DNA from 3 places in the Paenibacillus sp. PSB04 genome. Region 3 is predicted to be linked to each of the others. Evidence: riboswitches for the same ligand, from Rfam matches in the RefSeq annotation. Region 3 holds a riboswitch; each other region holds the start of a gene.
The links. Region 3 has a riboswitch for thiamine pyrophosphate ahead of thiE (thiamine phosphate synthase). Riboswitches for the same ligand answer to the same signal wherever they lie in the genome.
Positions count from the first base shown of each region.

Region 1: it holds a riboswitch for thiamine pyrophosphate, as region 3 does, so the genes downstream of both, tenA (thiaminase II) here and thiE (thiamine phosphate synthase) in region 3, are expected to answer to the same signal.
Region 2: it holds a riboswitch for thiamine pyrophosphate, as region 3 does, so the genes downstream of both, K2F33_RS14685 (ECF transporter S component) here and thiE (thiamine phosphate synthase) in region 3, are expected to answer to the same signal.

Region 1 is NZ_CP081301.1:5,711,989-5,718,662, forward strand. It holds gene K2F33_RS26260 (carboxylesterase/lipase family protein) at 1-200, opposite strand, end outside; gene thiD (bifunctional hydroxymethylpyrimidine kinase/phosphomethylpyrimidine kinase) at 392-1,207, opposite strand; gene thiM (hydroxyethylthiazole kinase) at 1,204-2,052, opposite strand; gene tenA (thiaminase II) at 2,049-2,747, opposite strand; TPP riboswitch at 2,887-2,991, opposite strand; gene K2F33_RS26280 (YrdB family protein) at 3,126-3,452, opposite strand; gene K2F33_RS26285 (class I SAM-dependent methyltransferase) at 3,558-4,280, opposite strand; gene K2F33_RS26290 (hypothetical protein) at 4,430-4,756, shown strand; gene K2F33_RS26295 (response regulator transcription factor) at 4,935-6,494, opposite strand; gene K2F33_RS26300 (cache domain-containing sensor histidine kinase) at 6,472-6,674, opposite strand, start outside.
Region 2 is NZ_CP081301.1:3,185,455-3,192,128, forward strand. It holds gene K2F33_RS14675 (SDR family oxidoreductase) at 1-634, shown strand, start outside; gene asd (archaetidylserine decarboxylase) at 653-1,447, opposite strand; TPP riboswitch at 1,728-1,841, shown strand; gene K2F33_RS14685 (ECF transporter S component) at 1,921-2,532, shown strand; gene K2F33_RS14690 (ABC transporter ATP-binding protein) at 2,525-4,147, shown strand; gene K2F33_RS14695 (energy-coupling factor transporter transmembrane component T family protein) at 4,144-4,956, shown strand; gene K2F33_RS14700 (YheC/YheD family endospore coat-associated protein) at 5,148-6,251, opposite strand; gene K2F33_RS14705 (WIAG-tail domain) at 6,619-6,674, shown strand, end outside.
Region 3 is NZ_CP081301.1:7,296,747-7,303,420, reverse strand. It holds gene K2F33_RS33525 (J domain-containing protein) at 1-28, shown strand, start outside; gene K2F33_RS33520 (DUF1266 domain-containing protein) at 42-761, shown strand; gene K2F33_RS33515 (riboflavin biosynthesis intermediates N-glycosidase) at 847-1,401, shown strand; gene yhbH (sporulation protein YhbH) at 1,698-2,855, opposite strand; TPP riboswitch at 3,094-3,203, shown strand; gene thiE (thiamine phosphate synthase) at 3,348-3,995, shown strand; gene thiS (sulfur carrier protein ThiS) at 3,979-4,176, shown strand; gene K2F33_RS33495 (thiazole synthase) at 4,185-4,964, shown strand; gene thiO (glycine oxidase ThiO) at 4,991-6,136, shown strand.

The sequences.
Region 1 (6,674 bases), 1.6 Mb from region 3:
GGGTTGACGGGCTGCGGCGCAAGCGGTACCGTCATGTCCCCGGATCTGACGCCTGCCCATGGCCGTGCAGGAAGCGGTTTCCGGAAACGCCGCTCGCCGACGGGGGGCTCGGCGTAAGGAATCGCCTTCCAAGTCCGGACGCCGTTCTGAACATATCCTTGAATCAGGCCATCATGAGTACGGATGAGGAGTTGGTCCAATTTCGTTAACATCCTTTCTAGCGTTGGAATCGTTCTACCATTGTAACACTAAAAATTGGACAAAGCCTAACCGAAGCCCGGTGCAAAAAACCATCTATCGACGACCACTTAAGGAAGCCAGCGCCAAGAAAAAAACCTGTCTATATAGACAGGTGCTAATCGCTTGTGAAGCAGGCAGGTATCGGCTGCCTCTATCTTGCCGCCCCTTCCTTTTGGCTGCGGTAGGCCCAATGATTCGTCGGACCGCTCCCGCCGCCAATGCCGAGCGCGTTCTCGATGGCCGCCTGAATGAATTCACGGGCCGTCCGTACGGCCTCGTTGACCGGGTTCCCTTTAGCCAGCTCAGCGGCGATCGCAGCCGAGAAGGTGCATCCCGTTCCATGCGTATGACGCGTGTCAATCCGACTCCCTTCCAGGGTCGAGAAGGATTTTCCGTCGAAAGTAAGATCAACCGCCTTGTCAGACGATTCGTCATGTCCGCCCTTGATCACAACCATCGCCGGACCGTAAGCCGCGATGCGGTAGGCCGCCTCGCAGCGTTCCTCCATCGACCGGATCGCCATCCCCGCGAGCACTTCCGCCTCCGGAATGTTCGGCGTGACGACAGCAGCCAGCGGCAGCAGCTTGTTCTTCAGCGCGTCTACCGCGTCCTGCTGCAGCAGCCGCGCGCCGCCTTTGGCGACCATAACCGGGTCGACGACCACATTCCTCCAGCCAAAAGCGGCTATACGTCCTGCGACGGCCTCAATAATATCCGCGCTGAACAGCATACCGGTTTTGACCGCATCCACGCCGAGGTCGGTGCCCACGGCATCCATTTGTTCAGCTGCCGCAGCCGCAGGAAGCGGATAAACGCCTTGTACCCCGAGTGTGTTTTGAACGGTAATGGCTGTAATGGCCGACATACCGAATACGCCGAGCTCCTGGAACGTTTTGATATCCGCCTGGATGCCTGCCCCGCCGCCGCTGTCAGAACCGGCTACCGTCAATGCTTTCGAGATGCTCATTGCACAAATCCCCTTCCTGCCGACTCCAGAAGAGCGGTAATGGTTCCTTCCTCCAGCGGATGCCGGTCCATTACAGACAACGCGTCGAGGAAAGCGATTTGGAAGCTTCCCGGCCCCTCAAAGCCTGCCCGCTCAAATGCCCGAACGGCCGCTTCACCGTAGTACGCCAAGGCGGCCGCGCCGGCGGACAGCAGATCGGATTCGACTGCTCCAAAGGCGGCGATCACCGATGTCAGCAAGCAGCCGGTTCCGGTGACTTGGGTCAGCATCGGATGTCCGCCCCGGATCAAGTATCCTCTCGTTCCGTCGGTGATCACATCTTCTTGCCCGGTAATGGCGACGAGCGTCCCCAGACGGTGTGCCGCCCGTGCCGCCAAGTCGGCGGGAGCGGATTCCCCGGCCTCCCCTGCGTCGACGCCTTTTATCGGGCCGGATTCACCAATGAGATGGGCAACCTCCGCTGCGTTGCCCCGAACCAGTGATACGCGGACCTCGCGCAAAATCCGCAGCGCAGCCTCCGTGCGAAATGCGGTCGCTCCCGCGCCGACGGGATCCAGGAACACCGGAACGCCATGATCATTAGCCGATCGGCCGGCGATGATCGCCGCTTCCACCAATTCGCTGCTCAGGGTTCCGAGATTCAGGACGACGGCTTGGGCGACCCGAGCCATATCGGCCACCTCCTCTTTGGCATAGGCCATAACCGGGGAGGCGCCAAGGGCAAGCAGGCCGTTGGCCGTAAAGTTGGTCACGACCACATTCGTTATGTTGTGAATGAGCGGACGCTGCTCTTTTATCCGTAAAGGAAGCTGGATGAGTCCGGACGGAAACATATCGGCGGTCATCGTCCCACCCCTTCCGCTGCAGCCAGGGAAACCGGCCAATCCTCAAGCGTAAACGCCATATCCCAGAACATGTACTCCAGCTGACAGCTGGTCAGAAAATGCTCCATCAGCCGTTTTTTTCTTGCGGGAGGAAGGCCCTCCGCCCATTCGTCGATCAGCTGCCGCAGCTGTACCGTCACGCCGCTTTCCCGGTCACCGTAAAAGTGCATCCATTCATAAAACGGATGGGATTTCTCCGGCTGGACTTCCTCCAGCAGACGTTGGCCGATTTCCGTATAGGTCCACGGGCAAGGTAACAGCGCAGCTACAATATCTTCTAGTCCCCCCTCGTGGGCGACGTTCAGCATATGCCGGATGTAATGATTGGCCGATGGGGCCAGCGGATAGCCTTGCAGTTCCTCATATGCAACACCGGCGACATCACAAAAGTTTTGGTGGGGATGCGTTTCGCTGTTCAAAATAAACGAAATCTGTTCGTTGAAAAGCGCGGTCGTCTGCCGACAATCGCATCGGGATATGGCAATGCCGTAGATCCGGATGTAGGCATTTAGATATTCAAAATCCTGCTTCACATAGTGAATCAGCTGCTCCTTGGACAAGGTACCTTCCGCAATCCCCCGTACAAACGGATGCTGGAAGATCGCTTGGTAAATGGGATCTGCCGCGTGTCTCAATTCTTCGGTAAACCGGGTCATAATAATGCACCTCCGTAAATTTTGACGAAAATCGCATGTCGGGGCGCGGGGGAGCCAACACAAAAAAGCCGCCCCGAAATGGAGCGGCCGCTATTTGCAGTGTCATCCTGAATGGATCACATCAAGAAAGTTGCGTATGTAAAGGCCTGCTCCACTTCCCTCCGCCGGTATTAACCGGATCAGGTTCAAAGGGTCCAAGCGATTACTTGTCTCAGCTGCCTCCGCAGCTCCCCTAGTGGATTTTCGTATGATATTTTACAAGTTCATGAATAACTGTAGCTCCGTTTGCCGGTGTTGTCAAACAAAAAAAGCTGCTGGCGGGATACCGGGAAAAAGCTTGTCAATCGTTTATGCGGATCTTCTTTCACCTTCAAGTGTTTATCTTTTCAACGCGTAAGAAAGGATCATCTCGACGATGACGACAGCGGCATAAATGACAGCGGCCTTTCGATAACCCGATCCGTACAGCGCAGCCGCGGCCAGACCGAATACAATCAGCTGCAGCACAGCCCGGACGGGAAGCGTCACCGGAAAGGTCGCTTTCGGTGCGACATACATGCCCCAAAAAACAGCAACGACAATCGGCGAACCTATTCCTGCCACGATACGGATCCACAAGGCGGTATCCAGCTTAAATCCCCACAGGCAAAAGGCTGCCAGTGCACACAGCTCCATTAGAAAAAAGATAAGGTCGATCACAATCATTGCCAAACCCTCCGTTTTGGGCCGGTCAGGGCCTTTGGAATGAAGCCATTCTCAGAGTAAAATTATGCCGATTGTTTCTTGCCTACCGCAGCGACTCTTCCTCTCTCACTCCGGCTTGTGGGCTTTCACAATTAAAAAATGCGGGTGATGCAGAATCCGCTGGTAGAAGTCGGCCGACTCCGGCAGCCGCTCCAGAAACTCGGGAACCGGCCTTGGTTCGACAAGCCGGTCCAGTACAAACCAGCTTGACGTCGTATTGACGATTTCCTGCAGGGGTCTGCGGAAGAACGTCACTTCAACGCTGCCTGCCTCCTTCTTCGTCCACCGGTCTACAAGCAGCTCCCGTACAAAATAATCCGGTCTCTTAAAAACAGTAAAGTCCATAAACGGATGATGCACCGAAAACAATAACGTTCCTCCGGGCTTCAAAACCCGCTGAAACTCACGGAACAGGGGATCCCAGTCTTCGATGTAATGCAGCGTTAGCGAACTAAGAATCAAGTCGAACTTATTCGCACTGTACGGCAGCGGTTCGCTTAGATCGTGAACCCGAATCTCCGCTTGACTGCCGACTCTCCGTTTGGCCGCCTCCACCATATCAGGGCTGAGATCGATCGCCGATACCGATGCCCCGCGGGAAACGAACTGCTCGGCATACCATCCTGCGGCGCAGCCTGCATCAAGGACATGAAGTCCGGACATATCCGTTGGCAGCAGTTCCAGCATGGCCGGACGCTCGTAGTATGCGTTGGCGCCGCTGTCCGAATCGGTATGCAGTTCATAGTCCTTGGCGAGCTTGGTATAAGCCTCGAGCACCCTCTCTTTCATGCAACCACCTCCGTAGACTCGCTCTTCTCCACCATATTATACCAACCAACAGAATAGTTGGATATAAATAAACCAGCTTTATGTATGCTGTATAGAACTTAGTTACGGCAGGATGCGTTATAAATGACAAGAACAAGTTGAAGGCGGGGATGTCTTTGTTAAAAAGCGTTTCTATTTGGCTCACGTTATGTATGATCCTCACCTGCATACTGGATGCCTCCGGACAGGGCTTGGCCAACATCATACTGATCCGGCTGAATCCCTTGCTTGAAGCCTTGCTGCATGACCCGGTGTATTCGGGCTGGCTGTCCGATAAACACGCTTTCGTAACGAACAGTTACTTTATCCCCTTACGGTTCCCGGCATATCTTCTCTCCATCGTCATGGCAGCCATCATCGGTGCGGCGGTTGATCTCCTCATTTACGGGATGAAGCGTGGAATGGCTCGCCGTGGCCATCCGAGGTCGACATCATGATCCCTAAATTCTGGTTGGATGCTTAGCATCACTAATCCTCATTGCTTGTCCAGTAACGGTAAAAGGCTGCCTCGCGGCAGCCTTTTAAAGCTTGATTTATTTGCTTTCAGCGGATTTCACGCCTCTGAAGGGCAATGGCCTTCTACTACAAGATGCCCATCGTCCCGGCATTTTTTGTTCACCTCCGCCCTAACGCCTCCTGCTGTGAGCGGTATTCGAGCGGCGCAACGCCCTCCATTTCCTTAAAGACCTTGGTAAAATGCTTCACGTTCTCGAACCCGGCCCGCTCGCTGATTTCGTACACTTTCAGGTCCGTGCTGCCGAGCAGCTCCTTGGCTTTACGGATCCGCAGCTTCCGCAAGTAGCTGACAAACGTCTCCCCCGTATACTCCTTGAAAGCTTGGCTGAAATACGAATAATTCAATGAGACATGATTGGAAACGACGGCCATATTCAAGTTTTCATGAAAATGCTCCTCGATATATACGATGGCCCGCTGAATCTCGCTCTGGTCAAAATGCATCGACCGCATCCGTTTCACATAATCGCTCAGCAGGAAGAGCAGGCTCTCGAGACTATGAAAATAATCATGAAAATGGTTGAAGTTGTACAGATTCCCCACCTGCTTGTGGAGTTTTAAAATGTCGACGGATTCCTCGCCATAGGTTTGAAACACCTGGTCGAATACATGCTCGTTAAAAGCATGGCTGATCCCTTCCAGATACCTGATATCATACTGAAGAATCGTCCGGATATCGAAAATATGCTGCAGCAGCCGGCTCAGCTCGGCATCCCGATCCAATCCGAGCAGGTTGGCCGTCTTCCGGATGTCTTCCAGCGGGATGCGGTAATCCGTCCGTTTGCCGGACAGTTCAGTGCTTCGAATGAGTCCCGGCATGTTTTGGAACAGAAAGTACTTCAACGCCCGGCCGGCCTGCTGGTAAGCTTTCTTCACCTCCCCTGCTCCCGCCATCTCTTCGCTGATGCCGGCCTGGATGGCGCTGGACGACTGGCGGATGATCTCCTCTCCCAGACGGTTGAACGGAGCAGAGGTGTCGGTAAACAATACGAGTTTGCCGTCTTTGTCATAAAAACGGATATAACGTTCACCCGGCAGCCAGCCGATCATCTGGTCCACATAAGCGGTGAATTCATCCCAGCCGGCTTCCCGGTAGCGTTCCGGGACGAGGACCAGCGCGGCGTATCCGCCCGCATCCAGCCAATCCAGTCCCGCCTGAAGGACCACATCCCGAATGGCGTGCTCGTCCATGCCTTCCTGCAAAAACAAATACTGCAGCCGGCTCACCGCGTAATTTTCCTTCAGCGCCTTCGTTCCGCGCAGCTGATCGGCGATTTCCCCCTTGCGGATGCGCTCTTCGTCAAGGCGCCGCAGCGTCCGGAACAGCTCGTCACGCACGATCGGCTTCAGCAAGTATTCCTTCACATTGCAGCGGATCGCCGCTTTGGCATACTGGAAGTCGTCATGACCGCTTAGAATAACCAGATCCGGCCGCGCCTCCTGATCCTGTATACGATTAATGAGCTCAATTCCGTCCATCACCGGCATGCGGATGTCGGTAATGACCAAGTCCATTTCCGTCTCGTCCATGACTTGAAGCGCCTGCTCCCCATTCGCGGCGAAGTACAGTGCGTAGTCGTCGCCGAACTCGCGGCGAATCATCGCTTTCAGGCCATCCCGGATATTTTTCTCATCATCAACGATTAGCAGATTGCACATGGGCAGGCACTCCTCCCGCTAGAATTAGATAAGGCAGCGTCATCGTGACTCGCGTAAAACTTCCTTCGGCGCTCTCCACCCGGATCCCGTGCGACTTCCCGTAAAACATGACGATCCGCTGATCGACATTCCGCAATCCGATGCCGCTGCTTTCCCCGTCGTTGAGCTCCTTCCGCATTT
Region 2 (6,674 bases), 3.2 Mb from region 3:
GGCGGTATCGGGCATCCTGAAATCCCACGGAAGAATTGACGTGCTTGTGAACAATGCAGGCACCGCATACGGAGGAATGATCGAGGAGATTCCGATGGACGTGTGGAAGGCGCAGCTGGAAACGAATTTCTTCGGGATGGTTGCGGTCACCCAGGCCGTTCTTCCCGCGATGAGGGAGGCCCATCAGGGAAAAATCATTCAGATCAGCAGCGTCAGCGGGGCTGTCGGATTTCCCGGTTTTGGCCCCTATGTCTCGTCGAAGTTTGCTGTGGAGGGATTTAGCGAATGCCTTGCCCTAGAAATGCGGCCATTCGGCGTCGATGTCGTTGTGGTGGAGCCAGGTTCGTACGGAACGGCCATTTGGGACAAAGGATTTGCGCAGATGAGCGCCGCCGAGCGGTCACCCTACGAGCGGATGCTGAGCCAGGTGATGGCCTTTTCCCGTGACAACGCCGACCAGCGCGGCGATCCGGCCGATGTGGCCCGGCTGATCGCGAGAATCGCACGTATGAACAAGCCGGCATTCCGCTATGCGCTGCCTGCCGGCACACGCTGGACGATAAAGGCCAAGCAGCTGCTTCCGGGCCGGTGGTTTCAGCGGATTATGCTCGCGCTCCTAAGCAAAAAAGGCTGAGCCGGATTCGCTTCCGGTTCAGCCTTTATGCGGGTGCAGCTGACCGAGCAGCTGGCCCATGCGGACATGATCTCCGGTCCGGAGGTCTGTCCGCGGGGTGAATGCGCCGTCCTGGATCAGCAGCACGACGGTCGAACCGAACTCAAAATAGGCGAGCGGATCGCCGTTACGCCAGGAATTGGCGGTTTCGTCGTCGTAGCGGATGCTGCTGACATTCATGGCGCCGACTTTGACGACCGCGACTTCTCCCAGGGCTCCCTTGATATACGTTATCAGCCTCTCATTGCGGCACAGCACGGATTTCATCTGGGTCATGCCAAAATCATTGACCGGGTAGCACCGGCCCTTGATATGCTCGCTCTCCACTTTCACGCCTGTGATTGGAGAGTGGATCCGGTGATAGTCGGTAGGGCTGAGGTACAGCACAAAGACATAGCCATGTTTATATAACTCCAGGTGGGGAGAGAAATTAAGCAGCTCCGCCACCGAATAATCCTGCCCTTTCACGTTCAGAATCGTGCCTGAGGTGATTTCACCCATTGCGGTGATCTTGGCGTCGACGGGGCTCGTGAGTACGTGCTCGCCTTCGTGAATTGGACGCATGCCGGGCTTCAGCCGCCGCGAAAAAAATTCGTTGAGCGTGCGGTATTCATAGATTTCTTTCTCCGCTTCATGCGCCGGGATCTGATAGCTTTTGATAAACGTAGGGATGATCCCTCTGCTGAGTCGGCTGTGCGAGAAGCGTCCCATCATGGAAGAGAGCCACTTTCGCGAGGAGAGCTCTGTCATGAGCCGCAGTAATTTCTTTGTCATGCCTAATCTCCCTTCCATACGTGCCTGTAGCACTCTGAATATATTGACATAGAACGGCTACCAAATCAATATGCAACAAATCCTGAAAACCGCTCCGGAGAAAAATGGTATTGCCAATCCTTCGAGGATCATGTATTTTGGAATCAATACGGGCCCGACGTCGACTCATCGCGGCGAGGTGCCTGTTACACGGAATCGAACCCAAGCATCTATCGCTTTGGACGGCGATGGCTCCGGGACCAGGAGGCGGCGATGCCGCGCCTTGCGTTCATCTGTGTACATATGGGAATACGGGAGCTCGAGCGAATCGGGCTGAGAGTGCAGCTAATGAACCGCTGCTGACCGGGAATCTGATCTGGATAATGCCAGCGTAGAGAATTCAAGTCCTTTTATGGGCTTATTTGACGATCTCCCTCGCTTATCCAGGGGGTTTTTTTATTGCCCAATTTTGGAAAAAGAAAGGATGTTGTCAAATGAACAGCAGTACGATGCAGATGGATCGGCCGAAGGGGCTGAAGCTCAGCGACCTGCTCGTGACAATTCTGCTCTCCCTCGTGATCGGGGTGGTGTACCATTTTTGGGGTTCGGTGAACGACTTGTTCAAGCCGCTGTTTTTCCAAGCGGATGAGCTGATGTACGGCATGTGGTTCCTCGCTTCGACGCTTGCCGCGCTGCTGATCCGCAAACCGGGCGTAGCCCTCCTGGCCGAGGTTGCCGCGGCTCACGTAGAAATTCTGTTCGGCAGTGAATGGGGCCTTCAGCTGGCGATTTACGGCGTGGCGCAAGGTCTAGCCGCGGAGCTGATCTTCGCCCTGTTCCGTTACCGCAAATTCTCCATGGGGGTAGCGGCGCTGGCCGGCATGGCTTCGGGATTGGGATCATTCCTGGTGGATGTGTACTACGGCTACGTCACGGACTATTCGACATGGATGATCGTGTTGAAGTACGTGATGCGGTTAATCAGCTCGGCGGTACTCGCAGGGTACCTGGCGTATGCCCTGACCAAAGCTTTGGAAGCAACCGGAGTAACCCAGCTGCTCCGGCCGGTGACAGCCAAGGATTATGAAGCGCTCGATCATGACTGAGACTAACCGGGGTATCGCGACGATGCAGCATTCGGCAGTGCATGAGACGGGTCAAGGAGCGGATCAAAGGACGGATCAAGGGACGGATCAAGGGAGCGGGCAAATTGCCGTTTCGGTAACGGACCTGCGCCTGAAGTTTCCGGGTGAGAAGGCGTTCGTGTTCAAGGATGTTTCCCTGTCCGTGCCGGCCGGGGAAAAGGTGCTTCTGCTCGGCCCAAGCGGATGCGGGAAATCGACGCTGCTGCAGGTGCTCGGCGGGTTGATTCCGGCAGTCATTGACGTTCCGCTCAAATATGCGGACATTCGGAAGCCCCGCTCGTGCGGGTATGTATTTCAGGACCCGGATACCCAGTTCTGCATGCCGTATGTCGATGAGGAGCTGGCGTTTGTGCTGGAGAACCGCCAAGTAGCCAGGGAGGATATGGTGCCGCGGATGCGGGAGGCGCTCGGACGGGTCGGCCTGGACCTCGAAGAGCTGCACACTCCGATTGAACGGCTGTCCCTGGGGATGAAGCAGCGGCTCGCGCTCGCTTCGGTCCTTCTGCTGGAACCGGAAGTGCTCCTGCTGGATGAGCCCTCGGCGCTGCTGGACCCCGAGGGGAGACAGCAAATTTGGGAGGCGGTTCGCGGTGTATCGGCCGGACGGACCGTGCTGATCGTCGAGCACCGGATCGAAGAAATCGTGAACTGGGTCGACCGGATCGTTCTGTTCGCGCCGGACGGAAGCATTCTGGCCGACGGCAAGCCGGCCGAAATCTTCACGGCGTACCGCCGGACCCTTCAGGAAAATGGCATTTGGTATCCCGGCGTTTGGGAGGATTATATCCGTCACCGGGATACATGGAACAGCGGCCTGGTGCAATCCCCGCAGCAAGGTGCGGACTTGGCGGCGCCGGTCCTCTCCTTGCGGGGGTTTGTCGGTCTCCGCGGAGATGCGCCGGCGATTATGGTGGAAGAGGCGGAGGTATATGCCGGCGATTTTGTCGCCGTTGTCGGTCCTAACGGGGCGGGTAAAAGCTCCTTGCTGCTGAGCCTGATGCAGCTTCTTCCGACCGCCGGCAGCTACGTGCTGGAAGGCAGGCTGCTGCAGGGAAGGGGCAGGAAGCGGACCTGCCCTTCGGACCGGATCGGGTTCGTGTTTCAGAACCCGGAGTTTCAGTTTGTTGCCCAGACGGTACTGGAGGAGACGGCCTTTTCCCTTCACATGCAGGGCGGCATGTCGCGGGCTGAGGTGGAGCGTAAAGCCGAAGACTGCCTGAAGACGTTTCATTTGCACGGCTTGGAGAACCGGCATCCGTATCAGCTCTCGACCGGACAGAAACGCAGGCTGAGCGTTGCCACCGCGGCGGTGCGCCGTCAGGCGGTGTTGCTGCTGGATGAACCGACATTCGGGCAGGATGCCCGCAACGCCTTTGCCATCCTGGAATACTGCGAAGCGCTTCGCCGCAGCGGCACGGCGATCGTTATGGTGACGCATGAGCGAGAAATCGCTGAGCTGGCCGCTACCCAGGTATGGGAAATCCAAGGCGGAAGCCTGATAGCGATAAAGTCCGGGAGGCGGAGGCTTGCGGGAGAAGGCGCAGCTTCGGATGCGCAGGAGGAGGTGAGCGGATGAACCGGTTTTTGACTCCGAGCCGTCATACCTGGCTGCACCGGGCGAATCCCTCGCTGAAGCTCGCCTTGCTGATCATGTTGTTTATCGTTACGATTCAGACGCGAAGCATTGATTTTGCCGTCTATCAGGCAGCGGTCTACATCGCCCTCCTGTTTCTGCTCAGCGGTTATCCGGCATGGAAGGTGGGGCTGCTCGTTCTCTCCTTCAGCCTCGTATTCGTCTCTTCATCCCTGACGATGATCCTTTTCGGGAAAGGGGATCACGTCTGGTGGCAGTGGGGGCTGTTCCGCGTATCCGAGGAAAGCTTCTACCGCGGGCTGCACCTGGGATTCCGGGCGATTGCCTTTGCGGCAGAAGGACTGCTCTTCGTCATGACCACGCCGTCCGTCAAGCTGTTCTATTCGCTGATGCAAAATTTTCGCCTTCCCCCCAAATTCGCATACAGCTTCATGGCGTCGATCCGGCTGCTGTCCATCGTATGGGAGGAGTTTCTCATCCGCAGGCAGGCGCTGCGGATCCGCGGCGTGCGGACAGGCCGGGGGCCGAGTGGCCTCCTTCAGCATGTCCGGCTGTATGCGGTGCCGCTGCTGTCGCAGAGCATCCGCCGGGCGCACCGCGTTGCCGTGGCGATGGAAGCGAAGCAGTTCAGCGGGTCGGGGCGCAGAACGTATTATTATCCGTCGGCTTTCAGCAGGTATGACGGGCTGGCAGTTCTCATGTTCGTCATTGCCCTAGCGGCTGCGTACTATGCGGCCGCTGCCGTTCCCTGGTTCGGCATCGAAGATGTCAGGTACCATGGACAAGGTTAAGCCGTATGATAGCTATTAGCCGATGCAGAACAGACCGAAAAAGCAGCATGACGCATTTTCGGTCTTTCGTTTAAGCATCTTTTTGTCCGGCATCCGTTGTTTTCCCGGTTTCCCGTTCTGCGTTTTTACCTGCTTTATCGGATTTCCGGAGGTTGCGCACAATTTATGGCAGACTAACCCGGGATCCGTGCTCAAAGTCCTATGCCGGCGTGCTGCCGATTTACCAGGTACCGGGCATAGGCCATGGGCTCACGATAGGTTTTTTTCCAATACTGGGGCATATTGGCGTTTCGGAAGCCGTAACGCTGATCCCGTCCGTTGCATTCAATAAAATACGGCTTGCCGCCCTTCGTGACGCCGATATCCAGGCCAAGGTCCGCCGCAAAAGGCAAATGCTGCTCCAGCTGCCGGACCACGCCGAAGGCGAGCTGATGTACGCTATCCGAGATTCTGTCCGCAGATAACCCAGGCAGGCTTTCGGCCAGAATTCGTTCGGCCGGGAAGGCCTTGCCGCCTTGAGCGACATTGGAGACGAACATTCGGGATGCGGCGACTTTGGCATACATTCCCGTCAGGCTCCAGCTGCCGCTGATGCCTCGCTGGATGGAGACGCGAAGGTCATAAGGCCGCTGTTTATATTCCGCCAGTGCGATGCGTTCCTGGACAAGGAAGGGCGCCTGGGAGATCCGGCGCAGCAGGATGCCCGGAAGTTGTTGTCTATTCAAGCGAACCGTCGTCCATCCCAGGGATCGCCCGGTTCGGGCATAAGTAAGATACCAGTGCTGGCCGTGGGCGTGAAGGCGCATAATTCCTCTGCCGACGCTGCCGACGCAAGGCTTTAATATCAGATCACGATATCGCCGCATCATTTCCTGGACAGAGGAAGGGGCGGCGATCGTCGTATCGGGAAGATGCTGCGAAAGCAGCGGGTTACTTTCGAGCAAGTGATGAATTTCATCTTTCCCGTACCGATTGTGGGCGTTGAATATCATATATCCGCCGTCTATAAGACGTTGAATTCTATTTTTTGACCGCCCGTCAAAGTAGATGGCCCGGTTATGAATGACCCTTGGCAGCGGAAGCCTGGTGTAAACGTATTTTCCCTCTCTGAGAACAAACGCCGAACATTCATGGCGTTCAATATCGATATCCTGTAGTTTCATATAGCACGGCCTTAAGCCGAACATCCGGGCCGCCTCTTCATAATTGACGAGGGATTCCGCTCCCGTCTTTCCGCCGGGAATTCCCCGGTGCACCGTTGCATTCAGCAGAATTCCAACATCAGAAATCCACACGTTCATCCCTCCCTGGCATTCCGTCATCCCACTTTTTATATATCCTATGCCATAGATTGCTATAAGCAAGGGTCTTTGTCCGTAACGTGCCGCCTATTTTCTCAAACGGTGAAAGGATGAATGCACAGAGTAGTTATTGGTGGGCAGGTGACGCTCATGTCCCTCAGGATGTCCCTCGATCATCCCCCGAACTTCAACCTTTTATCCCTGAATATTTGTGATCCCGTCCTCCCGGATTGTTCTGCCGGAAGCACTCATCCGATTGGCTAGTTCAAAATCGTTACAAAAACCGGGAAATCAGTGACAACGGCCTATTTGTTCGCATATGATGCCCAAGATGCATCCGGTCAGGAAGGAGCGAGGTCTTTTGAAGAAGAAAAATAAAAGCCGGACGGTTAAACAACCGAACAAGAACCTCTATTT
Region 3 (6,674 bases):
AAGAGCACACCGGGTGCTATCAACCTAGATTGGAGGACGACATGCGCAGCGATTACAAGAAGAAGCAAATCAAACAGCTGGAGCTGTACTTCCGCAGTCTCTCCAGCGTATGCATCGACAGCATGCTGGCTTATTATTATGTGCCGTACGAGTTTTTGAAATTTGAGCGTTACCTCGGGAACCGGGTTTTGAAAAAGGGGCTGCGGCTCTGGGACATCAAGGATGCCGAGTCTTTAAAGACCCGGATTCGCTGGCTGCTGGAGGACGGGAACCGTGACGATTATAAGGCCCTGCACGCCGAACTGTTGGCGCTGCCGGAACAGGCACGGCAAAACTGGATGGAGGCATCCAAGGACTATCCGGAATATGCCCGGATGAGTGTGGTTCAGACGTTTTTGTTGCAGCTGCCCGCCGGAGAAATAGCCGCCTTCGGGGGCGGCTGGGCGATTTTCTTGAGCCGGGTTGGGCTCGCTTACGGATATTTGACGAAGGAAGAGGCTTGGGCCATTAAATTGGAAGCGGCCAGGTATGTGCAGCAGCATTACGGCAGCTGGGAAGAGTATTTGATCGCATTTATGGCCGCCAGCCGCTTTTGGAAACCGGAGGAGCAGTTTCGGAATATGGTCCACATCATGACCCGCGGGCAAACGCTGCTGGGGATGGGTACCTTTGCTTCCCGGAAGGCGCCATGGGATATTCCGCTTGAGCCGGGAGGCGAACAAGCAGCGCACCGCAAGGGGTCGGCCAGCCTGGATGCCTGAGGCGGTGATCAACGGGCATGCAGGTCACAGGGCCTTTAGATTGTAGGGCTTAAGTACGCAGGATGCTCTTATAGGGGGAAATTGGATGTATACCTTGGAAGAACTCCGGAAGGCATTCCGGAAAGGAACCAAGCTGAAATATGTTTTTTTCTGGGGGCACCAGCCCGCGGCGGATGGATCTATTACGAAGAGCTGCTTCAGCCAGTGGTGGGAAGCGAAGTTTACCGTGGACGGCGTGGAATATGCAAGTGCCGAACATTATATGATGGCCGAGAAAGCCAGACTGTTCGGTGACGAAGAGATCAGGGAACAGATTCTCGCAGCCAAGCACCCGAAGCAGGCCAAAGATCTGGGGCGGAAGGTGAGAGGATTCGATCCGGCCGTATGGGACCGGGAAGGGTATTCCATTGTGGTCCGGGGAAACGAAGCGAAGTTTTCCCAAAACGACGATTTGAAGCAATTTCTGCTGGGCACCGGGCAGCGGGTGCTGGTAGAGGCAAGTCCCGTGGATTCGATCTGGGGCGTGGGGTTGGCCGCGGACGACGAGGCGGTCCTGAACCCGCTGCTGTGGAAAGGGAAGAACCTGCTTGGTTTTGCCTTGATGGAGGTTCGGGACCGTCTGCAGGCGGAAGAAGCCTAGCGGAAGTCCGAAACATGCACGTCGTGCGTGCGGTGCCTAGCGGGAGTGAAGAACTTGGCAGCAGTAAGCAGCACGCTGGCAATGAGGAGCACGCTGGCAATGTGGGACATGCCGTCAGTGAGGAGCCTGGCAGGAGTCAGGATCAGTCAACTGTGGGAAAAGGCTGCAAATCGAGGGTCATGCTATATAGAGGTCACCCGGCCATGCAAAAAGGTCGTTGTCGGTTACTCAGCGTAACGGGACAACGACCTTTTTTATATGCCATAATTTTGCGTTCCAGGAGACGGTCCTTCGGCTTAAGTCAGTGCGCCTTCCTGCTTTTTAAAGAACGTACGCAGCGCCTGATAGACTTCGCCCTTTTCTTTGATGACGTAATACATGAACTGATCGAGCTTGATATTCCGGTACGCGGACATCAGCGTGCTGCTCCGGTTGTACTGGTTGACTTCCCCGTAGCCGAACATGTTGCTGACTTTGAGCAGCTCGCCGATCAGCCGCACGCAGCGTTCGTTATCGGAAGTCAAGTTGTCGCCGTCCGAGAAATGGAACGGATAAATATTGTACTTGGCGGGCGGGTAGCGCCGGTCGATGATTTCCAGCGCTTTCTGGTAGGCGGACGAGCAGATCGTGCCCCCGCTTTCGCCCCGGGTAAAGAAATCCTCTTCGGTGACTTCTTTGGCCTCCGTATGGTGGGCCACAAAGACGATGTCGACCTTTTCGTATTGACGGCGCAGGAAGCGGGTCATCCAGAAGAAGAAGCTGCGTGCACAGTATTTCTCAAACGTGCCCATCGACCCGGACGTATCCATCATCGCAATGATGACCGCGCTGGAATGGGGAACGACGACGTCCTCCCACGTTTTGTAACGCAGATCGTCGGGGCTGATATGATGAATTCCCGGCTTGCCGCTGGTGGCGTTGCGCCGCAGATTTTCTAGGATCGTCCGCTTCTTGTCGATGTTAGACTGCATGCCTTTTTTGCGGATGTCGTTGAACGTGATCGATTCGGTTTCGACTTCCTGCTGCTCTTTCGGCTTCATATTCGGCAGCTCCAGCTGATCGAACAGCATGTTCTCCAAGTCTTCGAGGCTGATCTCGGCTTCCATAATGTCCTGGCCTGGCTGGTCGCCGGCTTTTTCGCCTTGACCCGGCTTTTGCACCGGATCCCTGCCCAGCACGTCTCCCACCTGGCTGTCGCCGTCTCCCTGGCCGACATGCTTTTGCTTCTGGTAGTTATAAATGAAACGGTATTCATCGAGGCTCCGGATGGGTACCTTGATGATTTGCTTACCGTCCGACATCACGATGTTTTCTTCTGTGATCAGGTCGGGCAGGTTCTGCTTGATGATTTCCTTAACCTTCTCCTGATGGCGGACCTGATCCTGGTACCCTTTCCGGTGCAGTGACCAGTCCTCCTTGGACACCACAAACAGCGAATGATCGTCTGATGGCATGTTCAGGCACCTCCCATGTTCCCATACTCAGCACAAACTTTGGCTTGTTAAACATTTATATTCACGGGCGGGGACGATATGTGATGACGCAAGAGATAAAATAAGAAGTTTGCCGCACCCAAATATATGAAATTTTGCGAGAATCGCTGCTATGGATGAGATAGGCGTTCCGATGCCGATGATCTCACTCTGGCTATTGCCAAAAGTCAGCAGTTTGGGCTATAGTGGTTGTGAAATTAAATAGGAATGCGGGTGCTGGATGAAGTCCGGCTGAGATGGCAGCCTTATGCTGCGGACCGTTAATCTGATCCAGGTAATGCTGGCGTAGAGAATATCATTCGAATTGCGGTGCCATTCGTGTATTTCTCGAATGGTTTTTTTGTGTTAACCGGGTAAGAGGGCGCTTTCGCAAGGGCGAGGGCTTACCCTTCGCGATGATAGAAGCCGGCATGAAATGGAGGGAAAGGCAAAGGGAAGAGAGGAGAAGCAGTCATGGTCGATTTTCGTCTGTATGCGATTACCGGGGAGACGTTCCATCCGGGACGCCGGCTGGTGGACGTGATGGAGCAAGCCATTCGGGGAGGCGCGGACATCGTTCAATTCCGCGACAAAACAAGCGGCAGGGAAGAACTGCTGCGCAAGGCGGCGGAGCTGCGGGAGCTGACCCGCCGCTACGGCGTTCCTTTTATCGTGAACGATCACGTTGATATCGCGATGGAGGTGGATGCGGACGGGATTCACCTCGGTCAAGGCGATATGCCGATCGCGGAAGCCAGAAAGCTTGTCGGCAACAAGATCATCGGCATATCCACCCATGCGATTTCGGAAGCGCAGCTCGCCGAAGCGGAAGGGGCGGATTATATCGGCGTCGGGCCAATCTATGCGACGGCTACGAAAGCCGATGTGGTTGATCCGGTCGGTCTTTCGTACGTTCGGGAAGTCGCCGGGATCATCAAGATCCCGTTTGTGGCGATTGGCGGCATCAAGCTGGGCAACGTGGACGAAGTGATCCGGGCCGGTGCGAGCCGCGTCTGCGCGGTGAGCGAAATCGTCGGCAGCCCTGACCCGGAAGCGGTATGCCGGGCGTTCATTCACAAGCTTGAAGGTAGAGGAGGAGCGGCGGATGGAACTGGTCATTAACGGAATAAAGCGGGAGCTGGCGGCCGAGACGGTAGCCGATGTCCTCCGCCTGCTGGGGCTGTCCGGCAGGCCGGTCATGGTGGAAGCGGACGGACAGGTGCTGAAGATCGAGCAGTGGGAGACGACTCCGGTTGTACCTGGAATGAAGCTGGAGCTGGTCCATTTCGTAGCGGGAGGTTGAAGGGAAAAATGAGCAGAGATAATTGGCAGGTTGGCGGACAGGAACTGTCGTCGAGGTTGTTTTTGGGGACCGGGCTGTTCCCCGATCCTTATGTGCAGATGGAGGCGATCAAAGCTTCGGGAACCGAGGTGCTGACGTTCGCTATCCGCCGGATCCATCTCGATTCGGTGGAGGATGATTCGATTCTGCAGCATGTGGAGCCTCAGAAATACATCTACCTTCCCAACACGTCCGGGGCGACAACGGCCGAAGAGGCGGTCCGGATAGCCCGGCTGGCGCGGGCTTCGGGACTCAGCGACTGGATCAAGGTGGAGATTAGCGCCAATAAGCGCACGCTCCTGCCCGATCCGATTGAAACGTTAAATGCGACGGAAATATTGGTCAAGGAAGGCTTTACGGTACTGCCGTATATCTCCGACGATCCGGTGATCTGCAAAAAGCTGGAGGAGGCAGGGGCAGCCGCGGTGATGCCTGGCGCAGCGCCCATCGGGACCGGCCTCGGCATTCTGAATCCGTACCATCTCGGATTGATCGTGGAGGAGCTGTCGGTCCCTGTCATCGTAGATGCGGGGCTGGGGACAGCCAGCGACGTGGCGCTCGCGATGGAGCTGGGAGTCTCCGGCATTCTGATGAATACCCCGGTGGCCAAAGCCAAAGACCCCGTGATGATGGCCCGGTCGATGAGGCTGGCGATTGAGGCGGGGCGTTTGGCCTACTTGTCCGGGCGGATTCCGAAGAAGAAATATGCTTCGGCCAGCAGCGGCCTGGAATCGCTGGTCATCGAATAAAAAAGGATGGACAGGGGGCTGTAACAATGAGCGGAGACATCATTGTCATGGGGGGCGGCATTATCGGATTATCCAGCGCGCTGGAGCTGCGCCGCCGCGGCCTGAACGTCACGCTGCTTGAAAAGGGACCCTGCGGCGGGCAGGCCTCCGGCGCGGCGGCAGGGATGCTCGCTCCGTATTCGGAGAACGTGGAGTCGCCGGACGAATTCTTCCGGTTGTGCCGTGAGAGCTTGTCGCTGTATCCGCAGTGGCAACAGGCGGTGAAGGACATCTCCGGCGTTCCTTTTGAATATGCCGAAACCGGCAGCCTATACGTGGTGAGGCATGAGGCGGATCTGCTGGCGCTGGAGAGCCGGCTGGAATGGCAGCGGAGCTGGGGCTCCGGTGGCGAAATATTAACGGGAAGCGCGCTGTTCGATGCCGAGCCGGGACTGACCCGCGAAGCAGTAGCCGCCCTGTGGACTCCGGTGGAGAGCCATGTGTATGCCCCGGATTTGGCGGAAGCGGTCAAACGGGCCTGCCTGGCCTCCGGCGTGCAGATTCATGAGCATCTTGGCCGGATCGAGCTGGCTGAATGGCGGGAGCGGGTTGCGCTGAGGGCGCAAAATGGCGAGCGGTTTGAAGCGGACCGGCTGCTGATCAGCACCGGTGCGTGGGTACAGGAGATGTCGGAACCCCTCGGCATCCGGATTCCTGTACATCCGATCCGGGGACAAATTTGCGCCTACGCTTGGAACGAGGGGCGCGAGCCGCTTCGGCACCTGGTGTTCACCAGCCAGGGGTACCTGGTCCAAAAAGCAAACGGAACGCTCGTGTGCGGAGCCTCGGAGGATATCGCCGGGTTCAATACATCCGTCACGGACAAAGGGATCCGGCGGCTGACGGAGTGGAACAAGCAAGTGCTGCCTGTTCTTGGTGAGGTGCAGCCGTTTCACCGCTGGGCGGGACTGCGCCCGGCGGTGCTGGACGGCCGGCCGCTGATCGGGCGGCTGAACGATGCCGGCCATATTTTTGTGGCCGCGGGACATTACCGCAACGGCATCCTGCTCAGCCCGGTCACGGCCGCGCTGATCGCCGATAGCGTGGAGGGCAAGCCGCTGCCGGAGTGGTGTGGAGCGTTCCGGCCAAACCGGTTCGGTGAGGTGCAGGCGGGCGCTTTTTCGGGGAAATAAAGGATTGACGACGTTAAACATTACTTGTTCTAGCTGATAAAAGTACGGACAATATAAAGTTATTCGTTTGGCATGAGGCACATGGCAAAGCAGGAATGCATTCCTGCTTTGTTTTTTTGTGTCGGGCGTCGCAAAAGCTATTTGAAGCTCGTGCATCTTATATATCCATTAAACCCATATAATTGAAGTGATGATGTATAGTGACAATTAATGACAAATTTTGCAAAAATCCTGTAGTATACTGCAAGTAGTCCTATGCTAAATAGGAAAGAAGTTTCACAGGAATACATAAGGAGGTGTGGCTGCTTAGGGCCACGCGTGGGCAAGCAGTCCCGTCGGTTAAGAAAGCATATTTTTTAGCAAGAGAGTTTAGAGCAACAAAAGAAGCAGGAATTCAGTTGGTATCAGGTTGTCTGGAACAGCCAGGAAGTCAGGAGGGTACCTGGTAGTCAGTAAGTTAGATGGTACCTGGGTATCGGAAACAGTCAGAAAGTTAGAAGGGATCAGAGAAGTTAAGAGATTTAGTAAATGCAAAGCA